2 regions of the Mucilaginibacter sp. 5C4 genome follow, and region 1 is predicted to be linked to the other one. Evidence: riboswitches for the same ligand, from Rfam matches in the RefSeq annotation. Region 1 holds a riboswitch; the other holds the start of a gene.

Region 1 (6,007 bases):
CGCAACATGGTAGAGCGTTTAATTATCCTAAGTGATAAAACCATTACTGATGGTGATGTGAAGGCTTTTGCAAACCCATCTGCCCCGGTAACTGCCGAAGCCGGCGCTGCAACAGCAGCCGCCGCGCCGCAAACAGATTTTGATCAGTTCACCAACTTCCAGGAATATAAAGACTATGCGGAGCGCGAGTACATCAAGTTCAAGTTGGAAAAAAATAACTGGAACGTATCCAAAACTGCCGACGATATCGACATCCAACGCAGCCACCTCTACAGCAAGATCGAGAAATTCGGTTTGAAAAGAGGGGAATAAAAGATTGTAGAGTAAAATCTATATTTAATGAGAGGCTAACAGCATGTAAAAATTGTTAGCCTCTTTTTTAAATCCGGTTAATAGATTAAGCAGGGTATCTTAACAATATATATCGATTTATTTTTCTTTAAAGGCCTGTAGCTTGTTTTATGCTATCTCTATTTAAAACTTCCATACGGGATATAGCTTTGGTGTTAACCTTGCCGTCTGCGTTTATTACAACGTATGCCGGGAAACCATTTGTCGCATCAAGCGTTCTTGTTAATTGATTAATTACCTTTTCATTCATGAAAATATGTGTGCCGGGCAAACGAAATTCAGCAACTTTATTTTTCCAGATATTCATATTTGAATTTCTGCTTGTACAGATGTAGATATAAGCTATTGGCAGGTCCTTATTTGCTTCGTGTATATTTTTGCTAAACGGAAGATCTGACAAACAGGGAATACACCAGGTAGCCCAAAAATCAATAATTAAGGCTTTACCTGTAAATTTTGATTTTAGATTATAGATCAGATCGTTAACGTCTTTAAGGGTATCTATTTGATAAAGCTCAGCTTCGAACGGCAACTTCAAAAGCGGCTTGCCAATATTGGTGGTCTCTAATTTTTTTGACAGAGAAAATAAACTGTCAATATTGTGTTGAGTAGTAATAGCTTTAGCTAATTCATCTTTTGCAATTACTTTGCACCATTTGGTTTGTATGCTGTTAATAATAAGCGGAAAAGATTGTGCAAATGAAGGTTTCGCGTTGTCTAACAAACACAATTTAAGCAAATCAGATTTTTGTGGTGTAAATGTTTTGTCAAACCATGTTAAGGTCTCTTCAAGGCCTTTTGCTTTTTGTTCGTTTTTTTTTATGCTAATGTAGGTTTGCAAATTTTTGTAAAATAAAACGCTTTCATTGCTTGTAAAATATGGTTCATGTTTGCTGATGTCTTGAAACAGCTTGTTTGGCATTACATCTCCCCAATAAACAACACACAGGTTGTTATAAAAATCGGATAAGGTTTCGTTTTCAACTGCCCAGGCGTAGTTTGGATAACCCACAATAAACTCTTTATTTATTTGTGCAAGTTGTAGGCGGATAGTATCAATCTTAGAAATAAACCCTGTAGAAGTTTTGTTTTTTTCGTCGCGTAATCCTCTTAGTTTTTCAAAAATGCCCGCTTTTTCCTGTTTTTTAAATTGTATGTATTTATTTATAACAGTGTTTACTTCTCCGTCTTTCCCATTATAGCCTATGCCGTCACCAATCATATAACCCTTTTGAGCTGTAGTTTTTTGAGCATCCACCGTAATAGTCAACCCTTCATTAACATATACACCTGCGTATAGATATTCACCCACATTTAGCCAAATCTGCTGATACGGTAAGTTTTGATCAAGAACGATTTTTGATACACCCAAGCTATCGGTTTCTGTATACTTTGTAGTTTGAAAATCTATTCCAAACTTTACAAGCGTGTATTTGATGGTAACGTTTTTGGTATTCTTTGGTAGGTTTTTAAGTTGAATTGTTAGTATTGCCGGTTTACGGGCGATAAGATAAGCGTCCATTTTTTTATCCTCCAGCGTAATCAAGGTTGAGTTTTGCGCATTTAAACGGCAAAAAACACACATTAGCAGGATGAATAGCGGGTATTTCATGATTTATCGGCTGTTTACTAAATATTTATGGTGTAATTATAAATTACTTTTTGAAAAATATAAATTTTAGCTGCCAATATTTAACATAGAAATGATGGCTTACAAGTAAGTTGGCCACAATATCAATGTTTAATAAATAGCAATACGGATCAAATGAAAAAAGGGCCGCTTTTCAAGCAGCCCCATTCCTTTATTAATAATGTTAATACTTCACTTCAAGCTCATTAGTTTCGATAAAGGTTTTGATAGCAGCGATGGCGGCGCTGTTACCGCTGTTAATATCCAATTCTTTAACTGATCTTAAATAGCCAACCAATTTTTCGGTTTTTTCTTTATCGGTTATGGCAAAACCCATCAGCCATTGGGCAAAACTCTTTTCGGTTATGGGTTCGTCAATTAAGGTTATAATATCCTTATGTCGCTGATCGGCTTTTATCCTTGCGTACAGTGCGTTTATCATGCCATCCTTCCCCTCTAAAACCTGTATAAATGTCCCCTCTGAATAAAGTAATACCCCCGAAATATTTAAGGCTTGGTTATGTAACCTCGAATTGTGCAAAATGTCAAACAATTGATTTTCGTGCATCAGGTTGACAGCGGTGCTAACGTAAACTATATTTTTCATTATGATGTGGTTGCCGCAATGTACAGTTTGCATATTGTATATAGTGCATTGCGCTATGTTATATCACAAAACTGCGTACAATTCAAATATTAAGCAAATAAAAAGTTCTAATCTTTGTCGTATAGCCTTACCTGTTCAGCTATTTTGAATATGTGGGAGATGACTTTAACGCCGATATGCAGAAAATGGCGGCTGATCCAAACACCCAAAAAATGATGGAAACGCACCGATCCAACACAACTCCATATCTTCCCTACGCTGCCGCCATAGGGAAGATATGGAGCGATATGCAAAAGGTTTTTCATACGGAATAGTTATTGCTTGCTAATCCCTTTTTAGCTAAATTTGAGGTAAGTTAACGTTATGGATAAAAAGGAACCGGCCGTAGATCATGCCCTGATAGAGCATCTTAAAGAGGGTTTAAAACGAACTTACAAAGAGCGTTTTGAGATGTGCACACGCCTATATAAAATACAGCAAACCATGAACAAGGCTGTAATAACTCATAAACCTTTTATCAGCAAATAGCCCGTGGATGTTTTTGATGAGGATATTCTAAATTTATGGAAGGCGCTACAACAAAATGATGTGCAATACATTATGGTTGGCGGTTATGCTATAAACTTACATGGCTTTCAGCGTTTTACAGGCGATGTAGATATTTGGTTAAAAGATATACCTGAAAACAGGGACAATTTACGAAAGGCATTTATTAACAACAACATGGGCGATTACCCGATGATAGCACATATGCAATTTATAGCCGGGTGGACAGAATTTAGGTTGAATAACGGCATGAACCTGGATATTATGACTAATATGAAAGGCCTTGAAGGTTACACTTTTGACGAATGTTTATCAATGGCTTCTGTTGCGGATATTGACGGTATAAGCGTCCCATTCTTGCATATTAATCAGCTTATCGAAAACAAGAAAATTATAAACCGCCCTAAAGATCAGATTGACGTTGACGCTCTCCAGGAGATCAGAAAATTAAGAGAAGACAGCTAATCCTCCTTTTCCTCATCCTTATTACTTACATTTGAGCCGATGTAAGTTCTTTACTTTCCTTCATCAACCGGTATAGGTTTTACTTAATTGTAGATTAATAGGGAATAGTGTGCAAATCACTAACTGTCGCGCAACTGTAAGTAACACAAAAAGGTTTTTGCCAGAATATATGCCCACTGATTGTCCAAAAACAGTCGGGAAGGGCGGCAAAAATGTTACAAGTCAGGAGACCTGCCATACCGAATTGACAATGCTTTCGCGGTATGGGGCAATGGTCGTGTGTTTGATATAGTTTTTGTTACAACCTGTATTTTTTATGCAAGGGAGTGCTGTATCCATACTTTTCCACCAATCCATCCCAACAAACGCATTGCGAAGATTAGCTAAAAGGGCTTTTAACCGATTTATTCATTTAATCAATTAAAGCAATGCTGACGCAAAATTTAGGCTACCCGCGTATTGGTGGCCAACGCGAATTAAAAAAGGTCTGCGAGGGTTACTGGGCAGGCAAAACGGGGCACAAAAATGTGCTTACCGTAGGTAAAACCATCCGCCACGAAAACTGGCTGATGCAAAAAGAAGCCGGGATAGACCTTATCCCCTCAAACGATTTTTCGTATTACGACCACGTGCTGGATCATTCCCTGATGTTTGGCGCAATCCCAAAACGTTACAACGAGGTGATCCTAAAACAAGGCAAAGAAGAACTTGACCTGTACTTTGCTATGGCCCGCGGCTATCAAAAAGACGAACTGGATGTAGTAGCCATGGAAATGACCAAATGGTTTGATACCAACTACCATTACATTGTTCCCGAGTTTTATAAGAACCAGCAATTCAGGTTATTCTCTACCAAAATCACCAACGAGTTTTACGAGGCAAAGCAGCTAGGTATTATCACCAAACCAGTGCTGATCGGCCCGGTTACTTACCTGCTGTTGGGTAAAGAAAAAGAAGCCGGTTTTGAAAAGATAGACCTGCTGAAAAACCTGTTACCGGTTTACACCGAAATACTTACCAAACTACTGGACTTAGGTGCTGAGTGGATCCAGTTTGACGAACCGTTCCTGTCGCTTGATCTGACGGAAAAAGAACAGCAGGCTTACCGAGATGCTTACAAACAGTTACGTAAAGATTTCCCGCGATTAAAGTTTGTATTAGCCACCTACTTCGAAAAATTGGGCAGCAATGCCGAATTGGCCGCTTCCCTCCCTGTTGATGCCCTACATATCGATTTGGTACGTGCGCCGCAGCAGTTGGATGAAGTGTTGGAGTTGTTACCTGCCAAAACTATATTGTCGTTAGGTGTGGTGGATGGCCGCAACATCTGGAAGAACAATTTTGAAGCCTCGCTCGCCATCATCCAAAAAGCAAAAGAAAAGCTTGGCGATGATCGCGTTTGGATAGCACCATCATGTTCGTTGATCCACTCGCCTGTTGATCTGAGGAACGAGCACAATCCGGAAAAACTCACCCCCGAGATCAAACAATGGCTTGCCTTTGCCCGCCAAAAGGTAACGGAAATTGCTTTGCTGAAAAGCCTGGCATCAGATACCCCCGGTGTAAGCACCCAATACAAACTGGTCGAAAATCAGCATGATAACGCCTTGCGTAAAACTTCAGGATTAATTCATAACAATTCTGTAAAAGAACGTGTTGCCAAGATAACTGAAAGTGATGCGCAGCGGTTAAGTGCTTTTGCATCGCGTAAGCAAAAACAGCAGGAGCTGTTAAACCTGCCCTTGTACACCACCACCACTATCGGCTCGTTCCCGCAAACGGCAGAGGTGCGCAGCTGGCGTGCCCAATTGAAGAAAGGCGCTATCACTCAAACACAATACGACCTGCACATTGCCGAAGAAACCGAGAAAGCCGTTAAATGGCAGGAAGATATCGACATTGATGTTTTGGTGCATGGCGAGTTTGAACGTAATGATATGGTAGAGTATTTCGGCGAGCAATTACAGGGCTTTACCTTTACCCAAAACGGTTGGGTGCAAAGCTACGGCAGCCGCTGTGTGAAGCCCCCTATTATTTATGGCGATGTATCGCGCCCAAGGCCCATGACAGTTAAGTGGTCGGGTTATGCGCAATCATTAACCAATAAGTGGATGAAGGGGATGTTGACCGGGCCGGTTACCATCCTGCAATGGTCGTTTGTGCGGAACGATCAGCCACGGTCGGCAACCTGCACACAAATAGCCCTGGCTATTCGTGATGAAGTTTGCGACCTGGAAATGGCCGGCATAAAAATTATCCAGATTGATGAGCCTGCTATCCGCGAAGGTTTACCTTTGCGGATAGCAGATTGGGCTGCCTATTTGGATTGGGCGGTTAAAGCGTTTCGGATATCGGCAAGCGGTGTGCAGGACGATACACAGATCCACACGCACATGTGTTATTCGGAG
Region 2 (6,007 bases), 220 kb from region 1:
CAGGTGTAAAATTGCTTAAGGCAGGTACTTGCGTATTTACAATGCGCATGGCTATGGCAGCAAGCACCATTACTATAAGTACGGTTGTACGGGTATTCGTTTTTTGTAAAGACATATTCGGGTTATCTACCGCAAATTTATTGATAATACACTATAAAATAAAATGCTATTTATTAACGAAAACTATCGCGCCCGGGTTGATACCTGTGGCAATGTCATACTCGTATTTACCTGTTTTATCGTATGCGAATAGCTTACCATTGCTGCTAAAATCTTTTGCATCGGTCACAAAAACCTCGCCTGTCGTAGGGTCAACAGCTAAAGAATAAGGTGCATTAAGAGTTGTACCGCCTATAGTAAAGTTTTCATTTATAACCAATTGGGTTTTTAAGTTGTAAACTTTAATCTTACCGGCATCAGAATAATAATACGCTATATCTCCACTCACAAAAAACGGAGTGCCGTAACCTGCATCGATATCTTTTGTGGTTTTAACCACATCTGTGTTATTGTCGATAATTGTGATCTTAGGAACAGATGGATACGTACCGTAAGCTATAACATATACATCGCCTAAGGCATCTGCAGATATAGTTGTTGGGTTTAATGCTACCTCAATTTTCTTGATTTCTGTTAAGGTATTCAGGTCAATAACAGAAACGGTTTTATCTGGCGTTGAACTTAATCCACCTGAGTTGGCAACATATAATTTACCATTAGAAATAACCATCTGCTCGGGGTTGCGGCCTACTTTGATGTATTTTTCGATATTTAACGTAGCGGTATCTAACACAGCTACCGTACCGTCGTAAGAAGATATAAAAGCTTTGTTCTTGTTAAACACTACGTAGCGCGGCTGGCGGTCGGTAGCGCCATCAACCATTTTTATTTGCTTGATAGATTTTGCGGTTTTAGCGTTTACAATTTCTAATGTACTCGAGTAATTCACAGTGATGTACATTTTAGAGCCGTAAATTTTAGCATCCTGCCCGGTATCACCAAGTCCGCGACCGTTAGCTGCTGTAAAAATATCGGCGGTGGCAGTTTTGGTAGTGTAGTTATAAAAGCTAAGCGAACTGTTGTTGTGAGTGATATTGCCCTGGTTCACTATATAAATGCCTGCGCGCTGTTCTGAGGCAGGCAGTTCTGGTGTTTGTGTGATCTTGTCTTTATTACAAGCCGACAATACAGATGCTAATGCCGCGGCAATCATTAATGTTTTGAGTTGAAATTGTTTCATGATGATATATTAAATTGTTATTTGAATAGATAAACGATAAGAGCGGCCCGGCATGGGGTAACTCCTGATGATAGCATAATTTGTATTAAAAAGATTATTTACCTCGAACGAGGTTTGCAAAGGCATTTTACCGCTAATGAATTTATAAATAGCCGATGCATCTGTTACTGAATAACCGGGCACGAGGTATTCCGGCAAATTGTTGCCCGTATAATACCTGCCCGATGACATGATATGGTTAAAGTAAACCCCTGCATCTTTATAATTTACCCCGGCGTTTATTGCAAGCGTATGCTTTGGCGTATATGGGATCTGCTCCAGGTATTTGGAACTTGTAGGGTCGCTAACATCAATAGCCTGCTGATAAGTGTAATTGGTATTGAGCGAAGCGCTCCAGCCATTATGCTGTTTGGTTTGTGTTTTAAAACCAAGATCGATTCCCTTAATATCAACTTTACCCAAATTACTGAACGAGAATATTGCCGGGTTGCTGTTTGGGACAGCCAGGATCTTGTTCTTAACATAGTTGTAATAAGCATCGGCAGTAATAGCTATGTATTCAAATATGCCATCTACGTTTTTAGAATATGTGGCTCCCAAATCATACTGATATACAAATTCGGGTTTTATAACCCGCTCTACAAACGCATAATAATACAACTCATCTAAAGTTGGCGCGCGGAAAACGTTTTTGTAAAATGCCCGTATTTTAAGATTCGGATTGGAGAAAGGCTGCACCGTTGCCATCAGTGTTGGCGACAAAACCGACTTTTGCTGAAAGGCCGTACCCTTTTGCACTGTTTCGTGAATATTGGTTTGCAGCAGATTTCCCTGTAGTTGCCACTTACCCAGTTTTAGGCTACTGGCAATAACGTTTAAAAGCGTAAACCTTGCAGGGTAAGCGTACTTATCAATATCAGCATCTACTTTAGTATAGGATGCATCGATAGCGTAGGAGATATCCCAATTATTGGTTAAATGATATGAGAGGGCTACCGATTGATAAGCTTCGCGTTGTTTGTAATTTTCAAGAACAAATCCCTGGATGTTATTGTAAGGCGAATCGAGGTAACGGGTTTTTAGTTGGGAGAGTTTGCTGTTAAGTAATAGCGAAAGTCCGTTTTTAAATAGGCGTTCGTATCCTGTTTGTACAAATACATCGTCATTATTCAGGTGCTGCCCATGTCCTTCGGTATAAGATACTACCGCCCCCGGCAATCCACGTTTAGCGTTGTAGTAATTAAGGTGAATATTAAATTTACTACTATCATTTTTATTATAGTACAGCGCGGCATCTGTTTGTATTGATTCCACATCGCCGTGATGCCGGGTAGATACCGTGTCAGAACCATCGTTATCTACCTCATATTTATACCGGCCGTTGGCTTTTATATAATTGCCGTTTATAACAAATTGCCAGTTATTATTAGCCCGCTGTTGCCATTGGAGGTAAGGATTGATCAACCCAAAACTCCCCCCCTTTGCCCCCACCTGGATCTGGTATATTTTTTTGGCCGTCAAAGTTGGGCGGATAGTTTTAATGCTCAACACGCTTGCAGACGCGAAAGACCGTGCTGATTGCAACAGGTCACCGGGTTGGCCATTATACAGGGTGATCTCCTGAACATTATTGAGGTTGAATTTACTCAGATCTATTTGTCCGCTTTGGGCATCATTCAGCTGCACACCGTCGTATAACACAGCGGTATGGTTTGTGCCCAGGCTCCGTACCGATATGGTTTTTAATCCACCAATGCCGCCGTAATCTTTAATGTTAACGCCTGCAAAATTGCGCACGGCATCGGCCACATTAAAAGCACTGTAATGTGCAAAATCTTTTTGGGTGATTTGTTGAGCGGGTGTTAACGTTTGTAGCCTGAGTGCAGTCGATGCCTTTATCGGTACCTCTTTGAGATGTTTTGTAGTATCGCGCTGCGCGAAAACAACAGTTGAAGTTAATAGGAAAACGCCCGCAATACAAAACGTCTTGCTTATAAATGGGGGTTTTGCTAACCTGAAAATACTATCGTAACCGTGCCTCATGCTGATGTTAAAACATCATAGCGTACAAAAATGGAAAATACAAGAATGGAAATACACCGCCTTATGAAGAGCATTCACACCCAAGCTTCAATCCCCGAAAGCTATGAATAATATAATGCTGAGGCAGGTATTCTGACTTGCTCCCCTTTGCCCTGCCTTCCCATCCCGAAATACTCGGCACAGTGGCAATTTTGAACGGACATTGGTTAACGGAGCTTACAGCTGCGGGACAGTTACAGATTTACACTGTATTCCCTTTTAATCCTGCTGTGAATTTGCTTCGTGGCAGGAACCTAAAGCGCTGCAAATGTAGCATTAGAAATGCTAACGGCAAATGCAATTATCAGCGCCGGTTAAATTAATTTCAATTAACGAAAACCCGCTGTAATTTAAGGTGTTTAATAAATACAAACGCAACATACCATGACATCATTAGCATTGCAAAATAGATACCGTGGCCCGGCGGAAAGCCAGGAACCAAGTTTAAACCTTTCTACCGCCGAGCGCACCATTTCTATCGCAAGTGGTATTAAACTAGCATTATCCGGTTTTAGAGGATTATTCAAAAGCCCTTTCGCCAGCATTATCAAGCTTGGCGCTGGTGGCTACCTTCTTAACCGCGGGCTTACCGGCCATTGCGAACTATACTCGCGCATGGGCCGTAACAATACCAAGCCGGTAAACATAAATATCCGTTCATCATACCATATTGATAAACCACGCCAGGAAGTTTATGACTTTTGGCGCAAGCTGGATAACCTGCCCCTTTTCATGAAACACCTCGAGAGTGTGGAGGTCATAGATAATAAACGCTCACATTGGGTGTTAAAACTACCTATCGGCACAGCCAAAGTAAGCTGGGATGGCGAGATCGTTCGTGATGAGCCGGGTTACAGCATCGGCTGGAGTTCAATACCCGGGTCATTAATCGATAACGCTGGTAAAGTACGTTTCCAGGATAGCCTTAATGGCAGCGGCACCTTGGTAGATATCATCATCAGCTACCGCCCGCCTGCCGGTGGTTTTGGAGGTGGCATCGCCCATATCTTAAACCCTGTATTTAAAAACATGGTCGATAAGGATGTACGCAACTTTAAACAGTATATGGATATTGATGGCGGCATCGCTTCATATACATCACAGGTAAATGATAACTACTATGCAGAACCCATAGCAATTGTAATTGAAGAAAAAAATTGTTGAAGATAGTTCGCTCGGAGATGATACCTCCCGCTTCCGTTCACATATTGAGCCTATTGATAGCAGGCAAACACCGGGTGCCGAGAGTTCGGTGTTGTAAGAGACGCTTGTCATGGTGAGCCAGTCGAACCATTAGCGAATTGTACAATCTTTCGACAAGTTCAAGATGACAATGTTATAAACAAAAAAGGCTTTCTGAATAAACAGAAAGCCTTTTCTTATAAATATGCGCTGATTATTTTACAGCGTCAATGATCGCTTTGAAAGCATCAGGGTGATTCATCGCTAAATCAGCTAATACCTTACGGTTTAAACCAATTTCTTTAGCGGCTAACTTACCTATTAATTGAGAGTAAGAAATGCCGTGCTGGCGTGCACCTGCGTTGATACGTTGGATCCATAAAGCCCTAAACTCGCGTTTTTTGGTCTTACGGTCACGGTATGCATACTGTAAACCTTTTTCTACTGTGTTTTTAGCAACGGTGTAAACCTTGCTTCTTGAACCCCAATAACCTTTGGCGAGGTTCATGATCCTTTTCCGGCGTCTTCTCGACGCGACTGCGTTAACTGAACGTGGCATGTTGTGTTGTTTTTGGTAGTGAGTGTCCTTTTCAGGAGCTTCTGTACTCTAATACCTGGTTAAAAAATTTGTTTGATTACTTGCCTATGCAAAGCATACGTTTTACGTTGCCTAAGTCAGCTTTAGATACCAAGCTGGTGTGACTAAGGTTACGCTTACGTTTAGTCGACATCTTTGTTAAGATGTGGCTTTTGAATGCGTTTTTTCTGGCAATTTTACCGGTTCCAGTAAGCCTAAAGCGCTTTTTTGCACTGGAATTGGTTTTCATTTTTGGCATAACTCTATTTATTTGTTTTTAGATGATTTACGTTATCTCAACGTTTTATTTTAATTGCAGCTGCATACCAACGCACCTGCCTTAATTATTACTTTTTCTGCGCTTTTGAAGCAACCGTTAAAAACATACGTTTACCTTCCAGCTTTGGTAATTGCTCTACTTTACCTAAATCTTCTAATGCCTGTGCAAAACGCAGCAATAGTATCTCGCCTTGTTCTTTATATACAATTGCACGGCCTTTAAAGTGTACGTAAGCCCTTACTTTTTCGCCGGCTTCCAAAAACTTTTGCGCATGCTTTAATTTAAATTCAAAGTCATGGTCATCAGTATTCGGCCCGAAACGGATCTCTTTAATAACGGTTTGCTTGGCATTGCTTTTTATCTCTTTTAGTTTCTTCTTTTGCTCGTAAACGAATTTATTATAATCGGTTACTTTACAAACGGGAGGTACTGCGTTTGGAGATATCTCAACCAGGTCAAGTTCTTGTTCCTGAGCGATGGCAAGTGCATCTCTTAACGAGAATATACCCTGCTCAACGTTGTCACCTACAAGGCGCACTTCTTGTGCCCTAATAAACTGGTTGATATTATGTTCGGCTTCTTTTTTCTTAAATGGAAGCCTTGGTCCTCTGTTGAAAGGTTTGTTTAAAGCCAAGTTATACTGTTA

The links. A riboswitch is a leader RNA that binds a small molecule or an ion and turns the genes downstream of it on or off. The one in region 1 is predicted to bind cobalamin.
Region 2: linked by a shared signal. The riboswitch ahead of RHM67_RS12840 (TonB-dependent receptor plug domain-containing protein) and the one ahead of metE (5-methyltetrahydropteroyltriglutamate--homocysteine S-methyltransferase) in region 1 are both predicted to bind cobalamin.

What each region holds. Positions count from the first base shown of each region.
Region 1 covers NZ_CP133775.1:2,498,926-2,504,932, reverse strand. Annotated here, with positions in the region: gene RHM67_RS11765 (sigma-54 dependent transcriptional regulator) at 1-312, shown strand, start outside; gene RHM67_RS11760 (TlpA disulfide reductase family protein) at 440-1,723, opposite strand; gene RHM67_RS11755 (BLUF domain-containing protein) at 2,166-2,588, opposite strand; gene RHM67_RS11750 (hypothetical protein) at 2,741-2,902, shown strand; gene RHM67_RS11745 (hypothetical protein) at 2,952-3,116, shown strand; gene RHM67_RS11740 (nucleotidyltransferase) at 3,120-3,599, shown strand; cobalamin riboswitch at 3,657-3,853, shown strand; gene metE (5-methyltetrahydropteroyltriglutamate--homocysteine S-methyltransferase) at 4,028-6,007, shown strand, end outside.
Region 2 covers NZ_CP133775.1:2,720,698-2,726,704, forward strand. Annotated here, with positions in the region: gene RHM67_RS12830 (DUF6580 family putative transport protein) at 1-115, opposite strand, end outside; gene RHM67_RS12835 (DUF5074 domain-containing protein) at 167-1,240, opposite strand; gene RHM67_RS12840 (TonB-dependent receptor plug domain-containing protein) at 1,250-3,283, opposite strand; cobalamin riboswitch at 3,388-3,595, opposite strand; gene RHM67_RS12845 (SRPBCC family protein) at 3,707-4,486, shown strand; gene rplT (50S ribosomal protein L20) at 4,719-5,063, opposite strand; gene rpmI (50S ribosomal protein L35) at 5,140-5,340, opposite strand; gene infC (translation initiation factor IF-3) at 5,429-5,995, opposite strand; gene thrS (threonine--tRNA ligase) at 5,997-6,007, opposite strand, start outside.